2 regions of the Lysinibacillus sp. FSL R5-0849 genome follow, and region 1 is predicted to be linked to the other one. Evidence: a T-box and tRNA genes for the amino acid it is inferred to sense, from the RefSeq annotation. Region 1 holds a T-box; the other holds one or more tRNA genes.
What was found. A T-box is a leader RNA that pairs with one kind of tRNA and senses whether it is charged. The one in region 1 lies ahead of tyrS (tyrosine--tRNA ligase), so its partner is inferred to be a tRNA-Tyr.
Positions count from the first base shown of each region.

Region 2: it has a tRNA-Tyr gene. The T-box ahead of tyrS (tyrosine--tRNA ligase) is inferred to sense a tRNA for this amino acid. The anticodon was not compared.

Region 1 is NZ_CP152004.1:3,514,626-3,525,731, reverse strand. It holds gene MKY80_RS17315 (acetylornithine transaminase) at 1-811, shown strand, start outside; gene MKY80_RS17310 (NAD-dependent epimerase/dehydratase family protein) at 865-1,746, opposite strand; gene MKY80_RS17305 (transglycosylase domain-containing protein) at 1,858-4,914, opposite strand; T-box leader at 5,017-5,225, shown strand; gene tyrS (tyrosine--tRNA ligase) at 5,313-6,581, shown strand; gene MKY80_RS17295 (cobalamin-binding protein) at 6,625-7,431, opposite strand; gene MKY80_RS17290 (iron-containing alcohol dehydrogenase) at 7,576-8,781, opposite strand; gene MKY80_RS17285 (MarR family transcriptional regulator) at 9,319-9,867, shown strand; gene MKY80_RS17280 (MFS transporter) at 9,959-11,106, shown strand, end outside.
Region 2 is NZ_CP152004.1:253,512-264,617, reverse strand. It holds gene MKY80_RS01290 (MFS transporter) at 1-13, shown strand, start outside; gene MKY80_RS01285 (hypothetical protein) at 58-597, opposite strand; gene MKY80_RS01280 (nitric oxide synthase oxygenase) at 663-1,709, opposite strand; tRNA gene MKY80_RS01275 (tRNA-Glu) at 2,031-2,102, opposite strand; tRNA gene MKY80_RS01270 (tRNA-Asn) at 2,104-2,180, opposite strand; tRNA gene MKY80_RS01265 (tRNA-Ile) at 2,188-2,261, opposite strand; tRNA gene MKY80_RS01260 (tRNA-Gly) at 2,266-2,339, opposite strand; tRNA gene MKY80_RS01255 (tRNA-Phe) at 2,346-2,421, opposite strand; tRNA gene MKY80_RS01250 (tRNA-Ser) at 2,426-2,518, opposite strand; tRNA gene MKY80_RS01245 (tRNA-Ala) at 2,532-2,607, opposite strand; tRNA gene MKY80_RS01240 (tRNA-Pro) at 2,620-2,693, opposite strand; tRNA gene MKY80_RS01235 (tRNA-Arg) at 2,709-2,785, opposite strand; tRNA gene MKY80_RS01230 (tRNA-Lys) at 2,804-2,876, opposite strand; tRNA gene MKY80_RS01225 (tRNA-Gln) at 2,890-2,964, opposite strand; tRNA gene MKY80_RS01220 (tRNA-His) at 2,974-3,049, opposite strand; tRNA gene MKY80_RS01215 (tRNA-Trp) at 3,093-3,166, opposite strand; tRNA gene MKY80_RS01210 (tRNA-Tyr) at 3,171-3,254, opposite strand; tRNA gene MKY80_RS01205 (tRNA-Thr) at 3,265-3,340, opposite strand; tRNA gene MKY80_RS01200 (tRNA-Asp) at 3,354-3,426, opposite strand; tRNA gene MKY80_RS01195 (tRNA-Val) at 3,431-3,506, opposite strand; rRNA gene rrf (5S ribosomal RNA) at 3,518-3,633, opposite strand; rRNA gene MKY80_RS01185 (23S ribosomal RNA) at 3,700-6,627, opposite strand; rRNA gene MKY80_RS01180 (16S ribosomal RNA) at 6,862-8,413, opposite strand; gene MKY80_RS01175 (SLC13 family permease) at 8,974-10,827, opposite strand; gene nadD (nicotinate-nucleotide adenylyltransferase) at 10,976-11,106, opposite strand, start outside.

The DNA of each region.
Region 1 (11,106 bases):
TAAACATACAGGGAAAAATCATATTATTACTTTCGAAAAATCATTCCATGGTCGCACATTTGGAGCAATGTCTGCAACAGGTCAAGGCAAAATACATAACGGCTTTGGACCACTCGTTGAAAAATTTACGATATTGCCATTCAATGATGCTGCCGCACTAGAAGCTACTATTGATGACTCTGTGGCAGCCATTATGCTGGAGATGATTCAAGGAGAAGGTGGCGTTAATTGTGTATCGTTAGAATTCGCTACCACAATTGCGAAAGCATGTGATGACAAGGGGATATTACTCATTATTGATGAAGTACAAACAGGAATAGGAAGAACAGGAACACGCTATGCCTTTGAGCAAACTGTGTTAAAGCCCCATATTGTGACATTAGCGAAAGGCTTAGGTGGTGGCTTCCCAGTAGGGGCAATGCTAGGAACTGCCGAGCTTTATGCAACCTTTAGTCCAGGTGCACATGGCACTACATTTGGTGGCAACCCTCTTGCGATGAGTGTAGCTCAAGCTGTCTTAAGCCATGTTTTTGAGCCGGCATTTTTACAGCAAGTACAAGATCAGTCAGCGTATATTGTAGCACAATTAAAAGCGCATTTACCTTCTAACTATACCATTCAGGGTCAAGGCTTAATGCTTGGAATTGGCTGTGGTGAAACAGAAGTAGCGGCTTATATCGCAGCGGCAGAGGAAAAGGGTCTCTTGTTAGTGGGGGCAGGTCCAAATGTTATTCGTTTATTGCCACCATTAACGGTAACGAAGGGAGAGATTGATGAAGCCGTAGCTATTTTAAAGACTATATTATATTAATATAAAGACAAAGAATCTGCTGCGTATTTAGCGGACTCTTTGTCTTTCTTTTTTTATTGAAGTTGTTTTACTAAAGTTTTAACTAAATTTGGCAACCAATCACGAAGCTGACTAAATGTAAATCCTGCTTTCTCTGCTTTCGCATTCGTCATATACCAATCAGCTTGTACACCATATGGTGATTGTGATTCTTCATCGCCACCAACAAGCGAAATTTTTGCGCGCTTTCCACTCTCTTCTTCAATCAATGCAAGAAGTTCTTTCAATGAAATGGCACCAGAAGCAGTAGCATTGTACGGTCCTTCTATAGGAGTAACGCCTACAAAATATAAAAATTCAGCAGCCTCCTCATCTGTAATATAGCTCATCTGTGCATCGATATTTGGTAATGAGATTGGCTGATCGTGTAAAATACGTTCAACATGAAAGTGCAAGCGACGTGTGTAATCATGTTCGCCCATAACAATGGGGAAACGTACGGCAACAACTGGGAATGAAGCTTCTTTAAACAACACAGCCTCAGCCTGTCGTTTTCCTTCTCCATAGGAAAATTCTTCTCGATCCCCCATAAGAATTTGATAATGGTAAGGATCGAAATCTTCTTCCTTTTTCATCTTTCCATCTACCTCATAGGTTGAAAGAGTAGACGTAAAGACAAGTTTTTTCGTTTTCCCTTTTAAAAGCTCACAAATGGTATGTGCCTCGTTAGGAGAGTAGCAAATATTATCATAAACAATATCCCACGTTGTATGGGCGAGAGCATTTTCTAATGCGTCATGGTCATCCCGATCAACTATTAATTGTTTAACAGCTGTCCCAAAAGGATTGCCGCTTTGCCCGCGTGTTAAAATCGTTACATCATGTCCATTCTCAATGCAAAGTTCCACTAATTTTTTTCCAAAAAAACGTGTGCCACCTAAAACTAATATGTTCATATTTTCCCTCTCCTTCAAAATAGTAGTCTTCTTAATAATGACAAAAAAACAGACTTACTACAAATCAAAAGTGAAATGTAGTAAGTCTGTTTGATACTGAAACGAAATTGATTATCGGCTTGACGTTTCTGGGGGAGTTGTATTGCTGTTGTCTCCGCCGTTTGAGCCATCTTCCGGTTGGCCTGATTCGTTACCACCAGATCCGTTGCCATTGTTGGAGCCGTTGCCGTTACCACCGTTACCATTGCCGTTGTTAGAGCCGTTGCCATTGCCACCAGATCCATTGCCGTTGTTAGAGCCGTTGCCATTGCCACCAGATCCATTGCCGTTTCCTGAACCATTGCCATTATTACCAGACCCATTGCCATTTGTAGGCGGTGTTGTCGGTGGAATTGTCTCTTGACCATTATCCTCTGGGTCAGGTTCATCATCATTACCACCAGTAGAGGCTACATTAGAATGTGGTGATGCTAAGCCTGTAATATCTACAGCCACTACAACATAGGCTTGTCCACTAGCAACCGTAATGCTTTGTGTAGATTCAAGAACGGACGTTACTAATGTGTTGCCACCATTTGTAACATTATAAATTCGATAACCAACTACATCGTTTGATGACTCTGTCCAAGATAAAGTTGAGCCATTTACGGATGCCGTTACCGCTGCAGGTGCACTTCCATCTGCAGGGAAATCAACTGCTGAAACAGATGAATTTGATAAAGTTGAATTCTTTGGTAGTAAACTTGCTGGATTACCGCCAAGACGGCCTAACATGCGTTTAATGAACGCTTGATTAATACCTGCGCCACCTGATTTAACAAATTCAGCTGGTGTACTTGGTAATGCGTTATAAGTTTTTCCTTTAATCGTTACAACACTTGAAGCAGCTAAACTATCATCTGGTTGTGTAGGTAAAAATACTTTCGCATTAAATAAGTCTGAACGGACTAAACCTGCGTTTGCACAGGCTGCAGAAGGTGCCATCCCAGAAATACCACAGAACGAAGCGGTCACCACATTTTTAGGTGCCTTAAAGCTTGTTGGTGGATCAATAAACTCAGGAGCCACATCGTAAACGGAATTCATTAAAGTACCCCATAGTTTATTGACACGAACGCTTGGCTGTTGGTACGTATTATTAAATGCGTACAATGTACGAGGTTGGTCGTAACCCATCCAAACACCTAGAGATACATTTGGATTATAACCAACTAACCAAACATCTTTATACTCTTGAGAAGTCCCTGTTTTTGCAGCAAAATCTGAAGAGAATTTTAATGTATTACGTGCAAGAGTTCCTGTTCCTTTTGTTAATACGTCACGTAGCATATCCGTCACAATATAGGACGTTTCTGGACTGAATACTTGGACGGGTTCTACTTCGTGTTTGTAAATAATATTTCCTTCTTGATCTTCAATTCGATCAATCATATAAGCATCAACGAATTGACCACCATTTGCAAAAGTAGCAAAGGCATTCGTATTCTCTTCTACAGTAGTCCCCTCACTTAAAGCACCGATACCAGTTGCTAGGTTAGTGAAATCATCGGGGTGTAATTTTGTGAATCCCATTTTTACTAATAGATCAGCAGGACGTTTGTTAATAATATCATTGTATAAACGTAACGCTGATATGTTTTGAGAATCTGCTAAAGCCTCACGTGCGGGAATAAGTCCTCGTTCATCACTAGTAATATAGTTACTTGGGCTCCATGAACCGATTGAGAATTTTACGTCAACGAGTGGGCTACCTGCGCCAATTACGCCGTACTCAATAGCAGGAGCGTAAACAAGTAATGGTTTCATCGTAGAACCATTTGAACGATAAGCTTGTGTTGCGTGGTTAACTTGAGTTGTATTAAAGTCTCGACCACCTACAAAACTTAAAATTCGACCCGTCGTATTTTCCATTAAAATACTACCCACTTGTACGGGCATTTCGATATCAATTTCCTCACCAGTTACAGGGTCTTTCCCTTTACCAGTATACGTATGGCCATAATATTGGAAGTCCTTAGCAGCTTTTTGCATGGCATCATACATATCTTTGTTAATGGTTGAATAAATACGATAACCTTTTGAGCGAACATCACGATCAGCTAAGATTTTATATTTATCTTTTAATTTCTTTTCTGTTTTTAATCGCTCTGGGTCAATACCGTCATCTTCTGCGAGTTTTTCTGCAATAATATCTTTTGCACGACTCTCAAGCTCATATGTAAGCCATGGATAACGATCCTCCGCTCGCATTTCTGGACCACGGAAGTCAGCAGCAATATCATAATTAAGTGTTTCTTTATATTGCGCATCGTCAATATAACCAGCTTCTTTCATACGATAAAGAACTGTTTTCATACGATCAATACCTGGTTTTAAAGCTTCCTCACTTTTCAGTTCACCCGTATTTGTAAACGGTGTGTAAGCAAATGGCGCCTGAGGAATACCAGCTATGTAAGCTGCTTGCGCTAGTGATAAATCTTTAGCTTTCACACCAAAGATCCCTTCCGCGGCTGTTTCTACACCTGCAATATTGCGCCCTGAAGAGTTACGACCGTATGGAATAATATTTAAATAAGCCTCTAATATTTCTTCCTTTGTCATAAAATGCTCTAAACGCATAGCAAGTAAAATTTCTTTTGCTTTACGTTCATAGGAAACTTCATTGGTTAATACTTGGTTTTTTATAAGTTGTTGCGTAAGGGTAGAGCCACCTGTCTGTGTAGCAGAATTCGTAACATCTTGTAATAAGCCTCGTATAACCGCTTTTGGTACAATTCCGTTATGTTCACGGAAATATTCATCTTCTGTTGCTAGTACAGCATTAAGAACATCTGGTGCAACATTTTTAAGTGAAGTTTCACGGCGATCTAAATCTGTCCGTAATTTTCCGATATAAATATCGTTGGCAAAATAAATCTCACTTGTTTCTTCATAGCTAAAAATTTGATCTCGCAATTCTTCCTTTGAGCGTAAGGGTTCTTCTTTTACAAGAGAAGCGAAATAACCAGCTCCTACTGAACCGACAAATACAGTGCCAACCAATGCAAAAACTAAAAATAGTAAAAATAAGTTCCAGGTAACGCTACCTGAAATACGTAATTTCTTCATCCATTTTTGTTCAATTAATGTATCGATCTTTGCATTGATTTTTTCAATCCAATCTTTCAATGTATCGACCTCCTAAAATCTTGTTTATTATAGCACATATTGTTTTAGCTAGAACATAGTTATTGACATTGAAATAGATTCGTATAGAATAATGGTTATAGTTTTCTAGTGATGAAGAGTTTGGAGTAGTTTCTATATTCCCTGTTTAGAGAGCCAGTGGTTGGTGAAAACTGGTCATAATGTAGAGATGAATTACGTGCTTGGAGCTTAGACGTGCGCGCCTGCGATAAAGGCGGTTGAATGAAGTGGAAGGTGGATGACATCTTCAAGCCGGGTGGTACCGCGTTAATTTACAATTTAACGTCCCTGCATGCAATTATTTTGCGTGTAGGGATTTTTTTTATCTCATGAATTTGTCCATGCACGTAGCGAATTTCAATCAATTAGGAGGAATCATCATGACAAACGAATTATTACAAGATTTAGAATGGCGTGGACTGCTATATCAACAAACAGATGCTGATGGTATGGCAAAATTATTAGAAGAACAATCTGTCTCTTTATACTGTGGTGTTGATCCAACAGCAGATTCTATGCATATTGGACATATTGTTCCGCTTTTAACTTTACGTCGCTTCCAAAAAGCGGGACACCGTCCAATTTTACTTGTGGGTGGGGCTACAGGCATGATAGGAGATCCTTCAGGTCGTTCAGAAGAGCGTCAATTACAAACTGTGGAGCAAATCGATAAAAATGTTCAAGGTATCCGCGGTCAACTAGAACGTATTTTTGATTTTGCTGAAGCTGGTAATGGCGCTCAGCTTGTGAACAATCGTGACTGGATCGGCAATATAAATACGATTGAATTTTTACGTGATTATGGGAAATTAATTAATGTTAACTACATGTTGGCAAAAGATACAATTGCTTCTCGACTTGATACGGGGATATCTTTCACAGAGTTTGCTTATACATTAATTCAAGGGATTGATTACAATCATCTATACAACCACTACAATTGTCGTATTCAAGTAGGCGGTTCTGACCAATGGGGTAATATTACAACAGGTTTAGAGGTTATTCGTAAAACTCATGAAGAAGAAACTAAAGCCTTTGGGATTACGATTCCATTAGTGACGAAAGCTGATGGTACGAAATTTGGTAAAACAGCTGGTGGTGCTGTTTGGTTAGATGGGAAGAAAACATCTCCATATGAGTTTTACCAATTCTGGATCAATGCTGCGGATGCAGATGTGATCAAATACTTAAAAATATTCACATTCCTTACTCGTGAAGAGATTGAAGCATTAGCTATTTCTGTAGAGGAAGAGCCACATTTACGTAAGGCTCAAAAAGCACTTGCTGAGGAAATGACACGATTAATTCATGGTCAAGAGGCATTAGAGCAAGCTATCCGTATTACAGCAGCATTATTTTCAGGCGATTTAAAAGCACTTTCTGCTGAAGAAATGAAGGATGCCTTTAAAGACGTTCCTTCTATTGAAATGGCTAAGGAAGATAAAAATATTGTAGACCTTCTAGTGGAAGCTGGCATCTCATCATCGAAACGTCAGGCGCGTGAGGACGTTTCAAATGGTGCAATTAGTGTCAATGGAGAAAAAGTGACGGATTTAGAATATGTATTCGGTGCAAAGGATCGTCTAGAGGATGCATTTAGCATTGTTCGTCGCGGTAAGAAAAAATATCATATGGTGAAGTTTGTGTAATGATTGAAACAACATCCCCCGACCCAAAAGGGGATGTTTTTTTTTATGATAAAAAACTTGGCAATTTTATATGTTCATATTGTTGAGGGTGCAATATTTTAGCTAGCTTTATAGCCCCTTCAATAAGGCGGAGAGAAGGGCGACAATAAAGCCATTCCTCCATCACATGGAGCTGTTTCATTTTCACGGCATGTAGCTCACTAGCATGAGGGCGCTTTAATAAGTTGGATGGCTGTATACGCTCAAAAGCTACGCCTACCCAAGCCATCATGATGTAGTCAGGCTTTCGTTTAACAACATCTGCCCAATCTGTTTGAACACTGGCTAGTTCGACATCCTGAAATAAATTGACTCCACCTGCAATAGCACTAATTTCTGTTAGCCAATTTATTTTTCCTGGTGTAAAAATAGGGTTCGGCCACCATTCCCAATAAAGGGTAGGTTTCTTCATGAGGGAGTTTGCAACTGTACGCATTTTGTCAATCGATTGCAAATATTCTTCCGCAATTATTTTAGCACGTTCTTCTACATGACAAGCTCTCCCGAGTGAAAGGAGATCTTGAGCAATTTCCTCTAACGAGTTAGCATTAAAAACAATATGTGGGATATTTCTTCTTTGCAATTCCTCGATGTTTTTCTCCATTCCAGGCACACTTAATGAAGCAAGAACAAGATCGGGCTGTAAATCCTCTAAATCGTCCATATTAATAGATAAATCTGGGCCGAGCTGTGGCAAATCTTTAACGCTGGATGGCCAATCGGAGAAATCATCTACTCCAACAAGCTGGTCTGTCAGTCCTAAATAGGCTACAAGCTCCGTATTGCTAGGGCATATCGAGATTAAACGCATATTGTTATCTCCTATTCTTTTTTAAGAAAAGTATAGCGAGAGTTTGCATTCTAAACAATGTGTGTACGTTTTTTTTATCTTAGTGCATAGGAAAAAGGTGGAGAAAACGCTTTGTTTATCTCCACCTTTTGTTTTTAAAATTAATTATGAAAGAGCAACAGCTTCAAGCGATGCCTCTTTTTTCACGATAGGGCCCATTGCATTTGTAATAATTTGTTTAATATCCTCTAGTGTTGCCTTACGAGGATTTGTCTCAGCACATACATCTAACATCGCATTTTTTGCTAAAATTTCAATATCCTCGTCTTTTGCACCTAGTTCGCGGAAGCCGCTAGGAATATTCAAATCTTTTGATAGCTTTTCAATCGCTGAAATAGCTTTTTCAGCAGCATCTCGTTTACTTAATCCTTCCACATTTTCACCTAATAATTCAGCAATGCGAGCAAAGCGCTCAGTACGTGCTGTTACGTTGTAGCGGCAAACATGTGGCAATAAAATAGCATTACATACGCCATGAGGTAGGTTATAGTAGCCACCTAACTGATGAGCAATTGCATGGACATAGCCAAGTGAAGCATTATTAAAGGCCATACCTGCTAAAAATTGTGCATATACCATTTGTTCACGTGCTTCTAAATCAGCTCCATTTGCATAGGCACGTGGTAGGAATTCAGGAACTAGTTGAAGTACCTTCTCAGCACAAGCATCCGTAATTGGTGTAGCATTTGTCGAAACAAATGATTCAATAGCATGTGTCAATGCATCTACACCAGTAGCTGCTGTTAGAGCAGGAGGTAATCCAATCATCAGTTCTGGATCGTTAATCGAAACTAACGGAGTCACATGTTTGTCAACAATGGCCATCTTCACTTTACGTGCTGTATCTGTAATAATGGTGAAACGAGTCATTTCACTAGCAGTACCAGCCGTTGTGTTAATAGCAATTAATGGCACAAGTGGATTTTGTGATTTATCAACGCCTTCATAATCGTGAATGCGTCCACCATTCGAAGCAATAAGTCCGATACCTTTTGCTGCATCATGAGCGCTCCCTCCTCCAAGAGAAACGATTGAATCACAGCCTTCAGCATGGTAAGCTGCAATGCCATCTTCAATATTTTGATCTGTTGGATTTGGTTCTGCTTTAGGGAAAATTGCTACATCAATTCCAGCAGCTGTAATGATGTTTGCAATTTGTTCAGAGAGACCTAATTTGTGTAAGCCCTCATCTGTTACGATTAATGTCTTTTTCACTTCTAAATCATTTAAGTGTTTACCAACTTCTTGAATTGCTCCAGGTCCAAATAAGTTTGTTTTCGGCATAACAAATTGCTTTAGAACGTCTGACATACTTCCAACCCCTTTTTAAAAATTATTATTGCTTGAATGATGGTGAACCACCTTTCGGAATTCATCGTATTCTATTTTTTGTTAAAGTTCAACTCGTATTTTTATTAAAATTGTTCATTTTATTCTTGTTATTATTTTACAAAAAAGTTAGCTTATTAAATGATTCTTTGAAAACAAGAATTGTATAAGAATGTTGATTATAATAATGTTTAGAAAATGTTTTACTATAAAAATAAAATATATTTTTTGAGAAAAGGTTCTATTTGAAGTGGTCTAGGAATAGTAAATAACTGATATTTTGTTTTTAATATTAAGGTAGTGGATATATTATTTTGAAACTATGTAATTACTATTTTAAAGTACATAAAATTGTCACAAAATGAGAAGGGTTTATGATCGTTGAGAGGCATTGTGTTTGCGCTAAAAAAGGAGTAGCTTTTATTTTGAAGAAATTTGTGGAAATAAAAGTGCTTGCCTTCAACTAAATTTATAGTTAGAATAGTTGATAGTTAGATAATCTAATTAAAAGGTGATTCAATGACAAAACTTAAGAAAACGTACATGAATGAAGATGATTTACCAGCCTTAGGGATAGAGCCGTATGTGGAACTGATTCAGATGTCTTCATCAAATGAAACAAATCATGAAGATGCGAAATTGGGTTTAATGTTGTTATGGTTAAGCGATTATGTTTTAGATGTAACAGACAATGAGTTAGCTCCATTTGGTATTACAGAAAGTAAATTGGACTTATTGCTATTACTGACATTACATGGAGAAAGACGTGCGACTCCGTCTGCTTTAGCCAAACGACTGGGAATTACGAGAGCATCTGCAACGTCAATGCTCGATTGGTTAGAAAAAAGAAATCTTGTTGTAAGGAATCATAGTAAGGAAGATCGGAGGAAGATATATGTAAGTTTAACGGATGAAGGTCGTACTTTTATAGCTGAAGTTTTACCGACATATTGGTCGTCGTGTGCTTCTAATTTAATCGATTTGGAGCCTGATGAACGAAAAGTATTTGAGAAGCTAGTGAGTAAATTATTAACATCAATACAAAGAAAACTAAATGTGGAGCGTTAAACTGTAGCTATGTTGGTACAGTTTAATTTTTAGTCATTTAATTAGATTATCTAACTATAAGTTAATCAAACTAAAAAGGGTGATTTATTTAATGAATATTGTAATTTCAGGTAATCGAGAAAATTATGCTTTAATGACAACTATTTTATCCTGGACAGGTATGGTAGTGATGTCTAGTCTCTATTTAACAATACCTCTGATTAGTTTATTCAGTGATTATTTTAATATTTCATTGGTTCAGGCAGGCTTTACATCAAGTGTTTTTTCACTTGGATTTGCACTAGGTTGTTTTTTCTATGGTGCGATATCAGAAAAATATGGTCGAAAAAATGTCATTGTATTTGGGCTTTTTTCACTAAGCATGATCACGTTACTTCTAGGATTAGTTAATGATTTTTCTATTATTCTTTTATTGAGAGGAATACAAGGGCTTGCGGCAGCAACATTTTCACCAGTAGCACTTGCTTATACTCTTGAGGTTTTTCCCAATGATCGAAAGGTTGGGGCAATTGGTTTTATCAGTACGGGATTTCTTGTTGCGGGTATAGTTGGGCAAGTGTTTAGTGGATATGTAAGTGAACAAAGTCATTGGCACGTCATTTTTTATGTGCTTGCTGCAGTGTATCTTATAACTGCTTTGTTAGTCGTGTGGATCTTACCGAAGGGAGTACTTCAGAACGAATCTAAAAATATATGGGCTCCTCTGAAGAGAATCGGTATTATTTTTACCAATAGAAATTTGATATTTAGTTATATCATTTCGTTTGTATTATTAATGTCATTTGTCAGTATGTACATTATTTTAGGTGCATATTTAACGAGTGATTCCTTCGGTATGAATAGTCAAAACCTCATTTACATTCGTGCCTTTGGGATAGTAGGAATGGTGATGTCACCATTTGCAGGTAAATTAGCGAAGCGTTTTAATGTACTATTTGTATTAAAAATGGCCTTATGTCTTTCGATTATCTCACTAACCGTGATGAGCCTTATTTCAACTATAGCTGGTTTAACGATTATTAGTATTTTATTTGTCGGTGGGATTGCACTGGCGGTTCCTTCATTAGTAACACTTGTTAGTCAGTTAGGCTGGAATATGGGAGGGATTGCGGTCTCTATGTATACAGTCATTTTATTTGCTGGAACAAGTATTGCACCATTCATATCTGTTTATTTAATTCAAACTGGTAGCTTTACTGTAGCCTTCCTTCTTCTTGCTACAACACTTAGTATTGGATT
Region 2 (11,106 bases), 1.4 Mb from region 1:
ATATGTCCATTAAATTTAAGCAGTTGGGGAAGTGATCTGACCCCATCTGCTTTTTGTCTATATCCATTTCTTTTTTTGATGTTTTAGTAAGGCTAGCAGTTCCTCAAGTTCCTCTGTTGTGCTCTTGGTATGTGCCTTAATAGCAGTAAAAACAGGGATTGCCTCTTGAAGGAGTAAAAAACTAAAATAATAATAGCCTAAAAAAGCTTCTGGTTCATAGCCTCTAGGTGTATCTTCCTCCCATTCCAGCTCATCATCCTCTTCATTTTCCACCCATAAATATTTCGTATCCAAAAGCTCTTGCATCGTTGAAACGTTATGTGTTGAATCTTGATAATCCTCAGTTATTGCATGAGCCACAGCTAAATAAAGCTCTATTTCTGCTAAGGAGACTTCCTTCACATTTTTACTTGAAAGCTTTTTTAAAAGAATAAGCAAAACCCATGGCGTCACCTGCCAAAGTGTTCCTTGATGTTCGATTAGTTCAGTCAGCTCTTGATATTGTTCCTGTTCAATTAGGCGAGGAATGTCTGTTCCTCTGCCATAAGGTGTCGTCAATTGTTGCCAAGGGATATTCGAAATATTTTGGTTCAACATCTTGAATTGCCTCTCTCCTAAAAAGGTACTTAGGAGCTGTTCGTTTATGAACAACTCCTTTAAAGTTAATAACATGGTTTCTGATAAAAATAATTGGGCGTATGGTAGGTATTTACATAAGGCTTATGGAATATATGAGTGGTCGCAGGGGAAAGTGGTGGGATTAACCATGTCCAGTTACCCGTAACTTCTCGCCCTGCTGATTCCTCAGCTTCCTCAAATAATTTAAACTGCTGAGCAGCAGTATGATGATCTACAATGCTCACACCATTCTCTTTAAAAGAATGAAGGACAGCTATATTGAGCTCCACTAATGCTCGGTCACGCCAAAGAGAAGCTTGTTTGGTTGTATCCAGATTAAATATATCCGCAATAGCTGGGAGCATATTATAACGCTCATGATCGGCTAAATTGCGTGCCCCAATTTCAGTCCCCATATACCAGCCATTAAATGGAGCTGCTTGAAAATCAATGCCAGCCATTTGAAAACGCATACTCGAAATAATAGGAACAGCATACCATTTCAATTCTAATTTCTCTACAGCTTCCGATTCCGGATGACGTATTGGAACCTCTAAAATATACTCGGTAGGAATCGTAAATAGTTGGGGAGCATGTCCATCTACCTGTATGACAAGTGGTAATACATCAAACGGCGTACGCTCGCCTTTCCAGCCCATCGATTCACATACTTTTGTAAAAATGATGGAATGTGCATCTCCAATAATGCCTTCTTCTGTTTCGTAGCCTGCATAACGAATTAGCTGATGATTCCAAATCCGTACTCTGTCAGTTGCAAACACTGTTATAGTTGGACGAATTTTCCCATGATTAGTGGCATACTCAATATGCTCTAGTAACTTTTGAAAAATGCCCTGTTCATCTAAAACTTCTCGTGCATCTACTACATGCAATGATTGCCAAAACAACCGTCCAATACATTTATTGCTATTACGCCATGCAACTCGTGCGCCAAAAACTAGCTCCTCTGTTGTAGGCTTATATTCCCCTGCACTTTTAATCAGTTGTAATCTATTTTCTAACCAAAGTTTGGATTCATTTTGTTCCAGCTGGTATTGATTTAAAAAACATTGTATCTCCTGTATATTCATATCGATTCCTCCACTTATCCTCATATTAGAGGAACGAGGCAATAAGCACCATGAAAATAGCTAGTGAAAAAACATACATATTGCATATATGAAATAGTTTGTTCAAATTTACTATAAAGCATCGTTCCAAGTAGTAATTGAATTATAGTACTCCTTTAAACGAGCCTATAAAAAGAGAGGGATTATGAGCATTTGGTAGAAGGAAATGTTTAGACCTAACATTAAAAAGCTACAAAACCTTGTCAAAGGATTTATAGCTTTGATACCTGTTTATGCAAAGATAAAAAAAGCATGTAGCACACAACTGTGCTACATGCTTGATGACCCGTACGGGATTCGAACCCGTGTTACCGCCGTGAAAGGGCGGTGTCTTAACCACTTGACCAACGGGCCGTGGCTCCGAAGGCAGGACTCGAACCTGCGACAACCTGATTAACAGTCAGGTGCTACTACCAACTGAGCTACTTCGGAATAATGATGGGCCTAAATGGACTCGAACCATCGACCTCACGCTTATCAGGCGTGCGCTCTAACCAGCTGAGCTATAGGCCCATTTTGGAGCGGGTGATGAGAATCGAACTCACGACATCAGCTTGGAAGGCTGAGGTTTTACCATTAAACTACACCCGCAAATAATGGTGGGTCAGGACGGAATCGAACCGCCGACACTTAGAGCTTCAATCTAATGCTCTACCAACTGAGCTACTGACCCGAAATGGAGGAGGTAGAGGGATTCGAACCCCCGCGCGGTGTTACCCGCCTGTCGGTTTTCAAGACCGATCCCTTCAGCCAGACTTGGGTATACCTCCAAAAATATTAAAATGGTGGAGCCTAGCGGGATCGAACCGCTGACCTCCTGCGTGCAAGGCAGGCGCTCTCCCAGCTGAGCTAAGGCCCCATTTATAGATGATCGGAATGACAGGATTCGAACCTACGACCCCTTGGTCCCAAACCAAGTGCTCTACCAAGCTGAGCTACATTCCGAAAACATGAATAAATTGGCGCGCCCGACAGGAGTCGAACCCATAACCTTCTGATCCGTAGTCAGACGCTCTATCCAATTGAGCTACGGGCGCAAAATTAATAAAAAATGATGAGCCATGAAGGACTCGAACCTTCGACCCTCTGATTAAAAGTCAGATGCTCTACCAACTGAGCTAATGGCTCGTAAAATAAAAAATGGCTGGGGTACTAGGATTCGAACCTAGGCATGACGGAATCAAAATCCGTTGCCTTACCGCTTGGCTATACCCCAATTTTAAAATGGGGCGACTGATGGGAATCGAACCCACGAATGTCGGAACCACAATCCGATGCGTTAACCACTTCGCCACAACCGCCACTATATAATAACAGCCATATATGAACGAGTACCTCAATACCTGGCAGGGGCAGTAGGAATCGAACCCACACCAAAGGTTTTGGAGACCTCTATTCTACCGTTGAACTATGCCCCTAAAATGGTGGAGGGGGACGGATTCGAACCGCCGAACCCTAAGGAGCGGATTTACAGTCCGCCGCGTTTAGCCACTTCGCTACCCCTCCAAGGGAATAATGGTGCCGGCGATAGGAGTCGAACCCACGACCTACTGATTACAAGTCAGTTGCTCTACCAACTGAGCTACACCGGCAATAAAAAAATAACGGTCCCGACCGGGATCGAACCGGCGATCTCCTGCGTGACAGGCAGGCATGTTAACCGCTACACCACGGGACCAAAATGGTGGAGGATGACGGGCTCGAACCGCCGACCCCCTGCTTGTAAGGCAGGTGCTCTCCCAACTGAGCTAATCCTCCATAAAAAATAAGCGAAGCGACGTCCTACTCTCACAGGGGGAAGCCCCCAACTACCATCGGCGCTAAAGAGCTTAACTTCCGTGTTCGGTATGGGAACGGGTGTGACCTCTTTGCCATCATCACTTCACTTATTCAATTGAAAGCTTATTCTTTCAAAACTGGATAAACGGTTCATTGAAGGTTTCAAACTTTTTTGGTTAAGTCCTCGATCGATTAGTATTCGTCAGCTCCATGTGTCACCACACTTCCACCTCGAACCTATCTACCTCATCGTCTTTGAGGGATCTTACTTACTTGCGTAATGGGAAATCTCATCTTGAGGGGGGCTTCATGCTTAGATGCTTTCAGCACTTATCCCGTCCACACATAGCTACCCAGCGATGCCTTTGGCAAGACAACTGGTACACCAGCGGTGTGTCCATCCCGGTCCTCTCGTACTAAGGACAGCTCCTCTCAAATTTCCTACGCCCACGACGGATAGGGACCGAACTGTCTCACGACGTTCTGAACCCAGCTCGCGTACCGCTTTAATGGGCGAACAGCCCAACCCTTGGGACCGACTACAGCCCCAGGATGCGATGAGCCGACATCGAGGTGCCAAACCTCCCCGTCGATGTGGACTCTTGGGGGAGATAAGCCTGTTATCCCCGGGGTAGCTTTTATCCGTTGAGCGATGGCCCTTCCATGCGGAACCACCGGATCACTAAGCCCGTCTTTCGACCCTGCTCGACTTGTAGGTCTCGCAGTCAAGCTCCCTTGTGCCTTTACACTCTACGAATGATTTCCAACCATTCTGAGGGAACCTTTGGGCGCCTCCGTTACCTTTTAGGAGGCGACCGCCCCAGTCAAACTGTCCGCCTGACACTGTCTCCTGCCCCGCTAAGGGGCATGGGTTAGAATTTCAATACAACCAGGGTAGTATCCCACCGACGCCTCCTTCGAAGCTGGCGCTCCGAGATCTCTGGCTCCTACCTATCCTGTACAAGTTGTACCAAAATTCAATATCAGGCTACAGTAAAGCTCCACGGGGTCTTTCCGTCCTGTCGCGGGTAACCTGCATCTTCACAGGTACTATAATTTCACCGAGTCTCTCGTTGAGACAGTGCCCAGATCGTTACGCCTTTCGTGCGGGTCGGAACTTACCCGACAAGGAATTTCGCTACCTTAGGACCGTTATAGTTACGGCCGCCGTTTACTGGGGCTTCAATTCGCAGCTTCGCTTGCGCTAACCACTCCTCTTAACCTTCCAGCACCGGGCAGGCGTCAGCCCCTATACGTCACCTTACGGTTTTGCAGAGACCTGTGTTTTTGCTAAACAGTCGCCTGGGCCTATTCACTGCGGCTCTCATGCGCTTGCACGCTCAAGAGCACCCCTTCTCCCGAAGTTACGGGGTCATTTTGCCGAGTTCCTTAACGAGAGTTCTCTCGCACACCTTAGGATTCTCTCCTCGACTACCTGTGTCGGTTTGCGGTACGGGCACCTCTCACCTCGATAGAGGCTTTTCTTGGCAGTGTGAAATCAGGAACTTCGTCCATACGGACTCGCCATCACAGCTCAACGTTACAGTGTGCGGATTTGCCTACACACACGCCTTACTGCTTGGACGCGCATAACCAACAGCGCGCTTGCCCTATCCTACTGCGTCCCCCCATTTCTCAAACGGTGAGGAGGTGGTACAGGAATATCAACCTGTTGTCCATCGCCTACGCCTATCGGCCTCGGCTTAGGTCCCGACTAACCCTGAGCGGACGAGCCTTCCTCAGGAAACCTTAGTCATACGGTGGACGGGATTCTCACCCGTCTTTCGCTACTCATACCGGCATTCTCACTTCTAAGCGCTCCACCAGTCCTTCCGGTCTGACTTCAACGCACTTAGAACGCTCTCCTACCACTGACATCGTAGATGTCAATCCACAGCTTCGGTGAATCGTTTAGCCCCGATACATTTTCGGCGCAGCGTCACTCGACCAGTGAGCTATTACGCACTCTTTAAATGATGGCTGCTTCTAAGCCAACATCCTGGTTGTCTGTGCAACGCCACATCCTTTTCCACTTAACGATTACTTTGGGACCTTAGCTGGTGGTCTGGGCTGTTTCCCTTTTGACTACGGATCTTATCACTCGCAGTCTGACTCCCGTGTATAAATATCTGGCATTCGGAGTTTGTCTGAATTCGGTAAACCGGGATGGCCCCCTAGTCCAAACAGTGCTCTACCTCCAGTATTCTCATCACGAGGCTAGCCCTAAAGCTATTTCGGAGAGAACCAGCTATCTCCAAGTTCGATTGGAATTTCTCCGCTACCCACACCTCATCCCCGCACTTTTCAACGTGCGTGGGTTCGGGCCTCCAGTAAGTGTTACCTTACCTTCACCCTGGACATGGGTAGATCACCTGGTTTCGGGTCTACGACCACGTACTATTTCGCCCTATTCAGACTCGCTTTCGCTGCGGCTCCGCCTTCTAAAGCTTAACCTCGCACGTAATCGTAACTCGCCGGTTCATTCTACAAAAGGCACGCTATCACCCATTAACGGGCTCTAACTACTTGTAGGCACACGGTTTCAGGATCTCTTTCACTCCCCTTCCGGGGTGCTTTTCACCTTTCCCTCACGGTACTGGTTCACTATCGGTCACTAGGTAGTATTTAGCCTTGGGAGATGGTCCTCCCGGATTCCGACGGAATTTCACGTGTTCCGCCGTACTCAGGATCCACTCAGGAGGGAACGAACTTTCGACTACAGGGCTTTTACCTGCTCTGGCGGACCTTTCCAAGTCGCTTCATCTAACTCGCTCTTTTGTAACTCCGTATTGAGTGTCCTACAACCCCAAGAGGCAAGCCTCTTGGTTTGGGCTCTTCCCGTTTCGCTCGCCGCTACTCAGGGAATCGATTTTTCTTTCTCTTCCTCCAGGTACTTAGATGTTTCAGTTCCCTGGGTCTGCCTTCAAGACGCTATGTATTCACGTCAAGATACTACGCGATTAAACGTAGTGGGTTCCCCCATTCGGAAATCTCCGGATCAAAGCTCACTTACAGCTCCCCGAAGCATATCGGTGTTAGTGCCGTCCTTCTTCGGCTCCTAGTGCCAAGGCATTCGCCGTGCGCCCTTAATAACTTAACCTATCAGCTTCCAATACACATCGCATTTAACTGCTCGTGTCTTGAAACCTTTTAATGTTATTAAGCCTATAAAAAACTTAAAAAAATAAATGTGTTTGTTACTATTTCAATGTCGTTTTATCCAGTTTTCAAAGAACAAGTTTTGAAGTATTTCATTCAGAAGAATGAACCTTCAAAACTGAACGCAAAACGTAATCTTACAAACCCAAGGTTTGTATTCCGAAAATATCCTTAGAAAGGAGGTGATCCAGCCGCACCTTCCGATACGGCTACCTTGTTACGACTTCACCCCAATCATCTATCCCACCTTCGGCGGCTGGCTCCAAAAGGTTACCTCACCGACTTCGGGTGTTACAAACTCTCGTGGTGTGACGGGCGGTGTGTACAAGGCCCGGGAACGTATTCACCGCGGCATGCTGATCCGCGATTACTAGCGATTCCGGCTTCATGTAGGCGAGTTGCAGCCTACAATCCGAACTGAGAACGACTTTATCGGATTAGCTCCCTCTCGCGAGTTGGCAACCGTTTGTATCGTCCATTGTAGCACGTGTGTAGCCCAGGTCATAAGGGGCATGATGATTTGACGTCATCCCCACCTTCCTCCGGTTTGTCACCGGCAGTCACCTTAGAGTGCCCAACTAAATGATGGCAACTAAGATCAAGGGTTGCGCTCGTTGCGGGACTTAACCCAACATCTCACGACACGAGCTGACGACAACCATGCACCACCTGTCACCGTTGCCCCCGAAGGGGAAACTATATCTCTACAGTGGTCAACGGGATGTCAAGACCTGGTAAGGTTCTTCGCGTTGCTTCGAATTAAACCACATGCTCCACCGCTTGTGCGGGCCCCCGTCAATTCCTTTGAGTTTCAGTCTTGCGACCGTACTCCCCAGGCGGAGTGCTTAATGCGTTAGCTGCAGCACTAAGGGGCGGAAACCCCCTAACACTTAGCACTCATCGTTTACGGCGTGGACTACCAGGGTATCTAATCCTGTTTGCTCCCCACGCTTTCGCGCCTCAGTGTCAGTTACAGACCAGATAGTCGCCTTCGCCACTGGTGTTCCTCCAAATCTCTACGCATTTCACCGCTACACTTGGAATTCCACTATCCTCTTCTGCACTCAAGTCTCCCAGTTTCCAATGACCCTCCACGGTTGAGCCGTGGGCTTTCACATCAGACTTAAGAAACCACCTGCGCGCGCTTTACGCCCAATAATTCCGGACAACGCTTGCCACCTACGTATTACCGCGGCTGCTGGCACGTAGTTAGCCGTGGCTTTCTAATAAGGTACCGTCAAGGTACAGCCAGTTACTACTGTACTTGTTCTTCCCTTACAACAGAGTTTTACGAACCGAAATCCTTCTTCACTCACGCGGCGTTGCTCCATCAGGCTTTCGCCCATTGTGGAAGATTCCCTACTGCTGCCTCCCGTAGGAGTCTGGGCCGTGTCTCAGTCCCAGTGTGGCCGATCACCCTCTCAGGTCGGCTACGCATCGTCGCCTTGGTGAGCCGTTACCTCACCAACTAGCTAATGCGCCGCGGGCCCATCCTATAGCGACAGCCGAAACCGTCTTTCAGTGTTTCACCATGAGGTGAAACAGATTATTCGGTATTAGCCCCGGTTTCCCGGAGTTATCCCAAACTATAAGGTAGGTTGCCCACGTGTTACTCACCCGTCCGCCGCTAACGTCGAAGGAGCAAGCTCCTTCTCTGTTCGCTCGACTTGCATGTATTAGGCACGCCGCCAGCGTTCGTCCTGAGCCAGGATCAAACTCTCCATAAAAGAAATTTGATTAGCTCAAATTGTTTTGCTGGCATCAATTTTGATGTCCAAAATTTTGTTTTGTTCACTAGCTAAGCTAGTTACTTAAAACTTTATTGATTACGTTTTGCTTGTTCAGTTTTCAAGGTTCATGTTTTGCTTTGTTTTAGCGTGTCACCGTGGCGACTTGTATAATACTACACCCTTATTTTTAAAAGGTCAACACTTTTTCAAAAAAAGTTTAACTTTTTTTCTCGACATAGAATTACTTCCTATATTAATAATCAAAATAAACCTTTGACTACAAATAATATTTTCACCCTTAAGGTTTATGTTATACCACTAATTAAAATATAATTTTATCATATCTTACAAGAAAAAATTAATAGATTTTTTTTGATAGCAGGAAAAAAATCGATATTAAACCGATCTTTCAGTATGTAGATGCAGTTTTTTATATAAAGGTGAACTGGAATGAGGGGCACTACACTCCTAAATGGAGTCAACGACTTTACTTGATTTCAAAAAAGACTATAGATAAACTCAAAAGTTTGAGTTTATCTATAGTCTTAAACTGAATTTTATAATGGGAAAAAGAATGGGATAGTTATCATCATGACAATAAACATAACAATTTGTAACGGTATCCCTATTCTTACAAAGTCCATAAATTTATAGCCCCCAGCTGTCATTACCAGCGCATTAGTTGGGGATGCAATTGGTGTGGCAAACGCCATACTCGCGGCTACTGCTACTGCAATCATAAATGTTGTAGGATTAACCTCCATTGCTATTGCAGCACTCATAGCTATTGGTGCAAACAATACAGCCGTCGCCGTATTACTAATAAATTGTCCAAAGACAGCTGTCAAAATATAAACACCTATGAGGACACCATAGGGACCATAGTCACCAAGAACTTTAATAATCCCGTCAGATAATATAGCCATGCCTCCTGTTTTTTCTAACGCTGTCGCCATTGGTAGCATAGCGGCCACTAGCACTATACTTTCAAAATTCATATTGCTATACGCATCTTCCATGTTCCGTAAGCAACCAGTTAATATCATTAAAACGGCACCAATCATAACAGAAATAACAGCAGGGAAAATTTCAAATGCCATTAACATAATCATAAACAGCATAATAATCCCCGCAATACCAGCTTTTCCTGTTGCCGCTGCTACACTCGCGTGTTCTTTTGGCTGACCCACAACCACAACATCTTGGGTCTCTCTCGCTAATAAAAGAATTTCATCCCAAGCTCCTTGCACTAAAATAGCGTCTCCAAATTTCAACTTATGCGAAACCATGTCTTGGAGTTTATAACCACCCTTACGATTAATACCAATTATATTTAGATTGTATTTTTCTCTAAACCCTAACGAACTAACTGTTTCATTGATAAAGCTTGAATTTGGCGTAAGCAATACCTCTGCAATACCGAGGTGCTTCGAAACCAATTCATCAGCTTCCCCTTCTACTAATCCTTGCATCTCGAGGTGATAATCCTCAACAAAGTGACGAATATCCGCTTCTTCCCCTTGAACATACAGCTCGTCCTTTGCATGAATCACACTTGTGGGACCAGCCATTTCTTGATACGTCATAGGTAGTAAATTGATACCTTCTTGTGACTTGCGATGAATTTTCATCATACAGAGCGTGTACTTGGCTGGTAGCTTTAACTCTGCTAACGACGTTTCAATAATAGGTGATTCTTCTGGAACAGAAATTTTGAATAGTCGATTATTTAAATCATATTGCTTTATGATTTTCTTGGGTGAAAGCTTATAGCCCTCATTTGTTTGCGTACGATGTTGATCTTTCGGTAACAGAATATTGCGCACAAGTACTAGATAAGCAATTCCTGCAATCATACCCACTATACCAATTGGAGTTATCTCAAAAAATCCAAGTTTGCTATATCCTCTATCTACCAATAACTGACTGACAATTAAATTGGTTGGGGACGCAATCAACGTCATAAGACCCGATAGACTAGCTACGTATGAGAGTGGCAATAAAAATTTAGAAGGGCTGACCTTCATACTAATCGCTATACTTACAACTATTGGCATCATTAATGCGACAGTACCTGTATTGCTCATAAATGCACCGACAGATCCAACAATGATGAGTAGTAATACAAATAGTTTCAACTCACTATTGCCCGACCATTTAAGTAATAACTGTCCTGCCATTCCCGCAAGACCTGTGCGTAATATTCCTGCACCCACGACGAAAAGCCCTGCAATCATTAAAACTACAGAGTTTGAAAATCCAGCTAATGCCTCTGTGGGCGTTAGAATATCTGTAATAACAAATGCTAAAAGTGACACAATTGCTACAAGATCTGCTCGTATTTTATTGGTCACAAATGCGAAAATTGTTGCACCTAAAATAAGAAATGTTAATGTAAGCTGCACATTCATGAATTCCTTTCTAACATTAATCATTAAAATTTTTGACAGCAAAAAAGCCGTCACCATTGCTATTTCTATTATAGCTTACGAATGGCTAGAAATAGTAAAAGTCACCATCTTTTCAAAATTAAAATAAGTGTGGCATGCAACCACACTTTTATTTCTTATATAGATGATGTTCTTTAATATAGTCATAACAAGCATTGGGCAAAAGATATCTTGGCTCTCCACCCATCGCAAATTCTTCCCGAATATAGGTAGAGCTAATTTCCATGGCTAAGCCCTTAT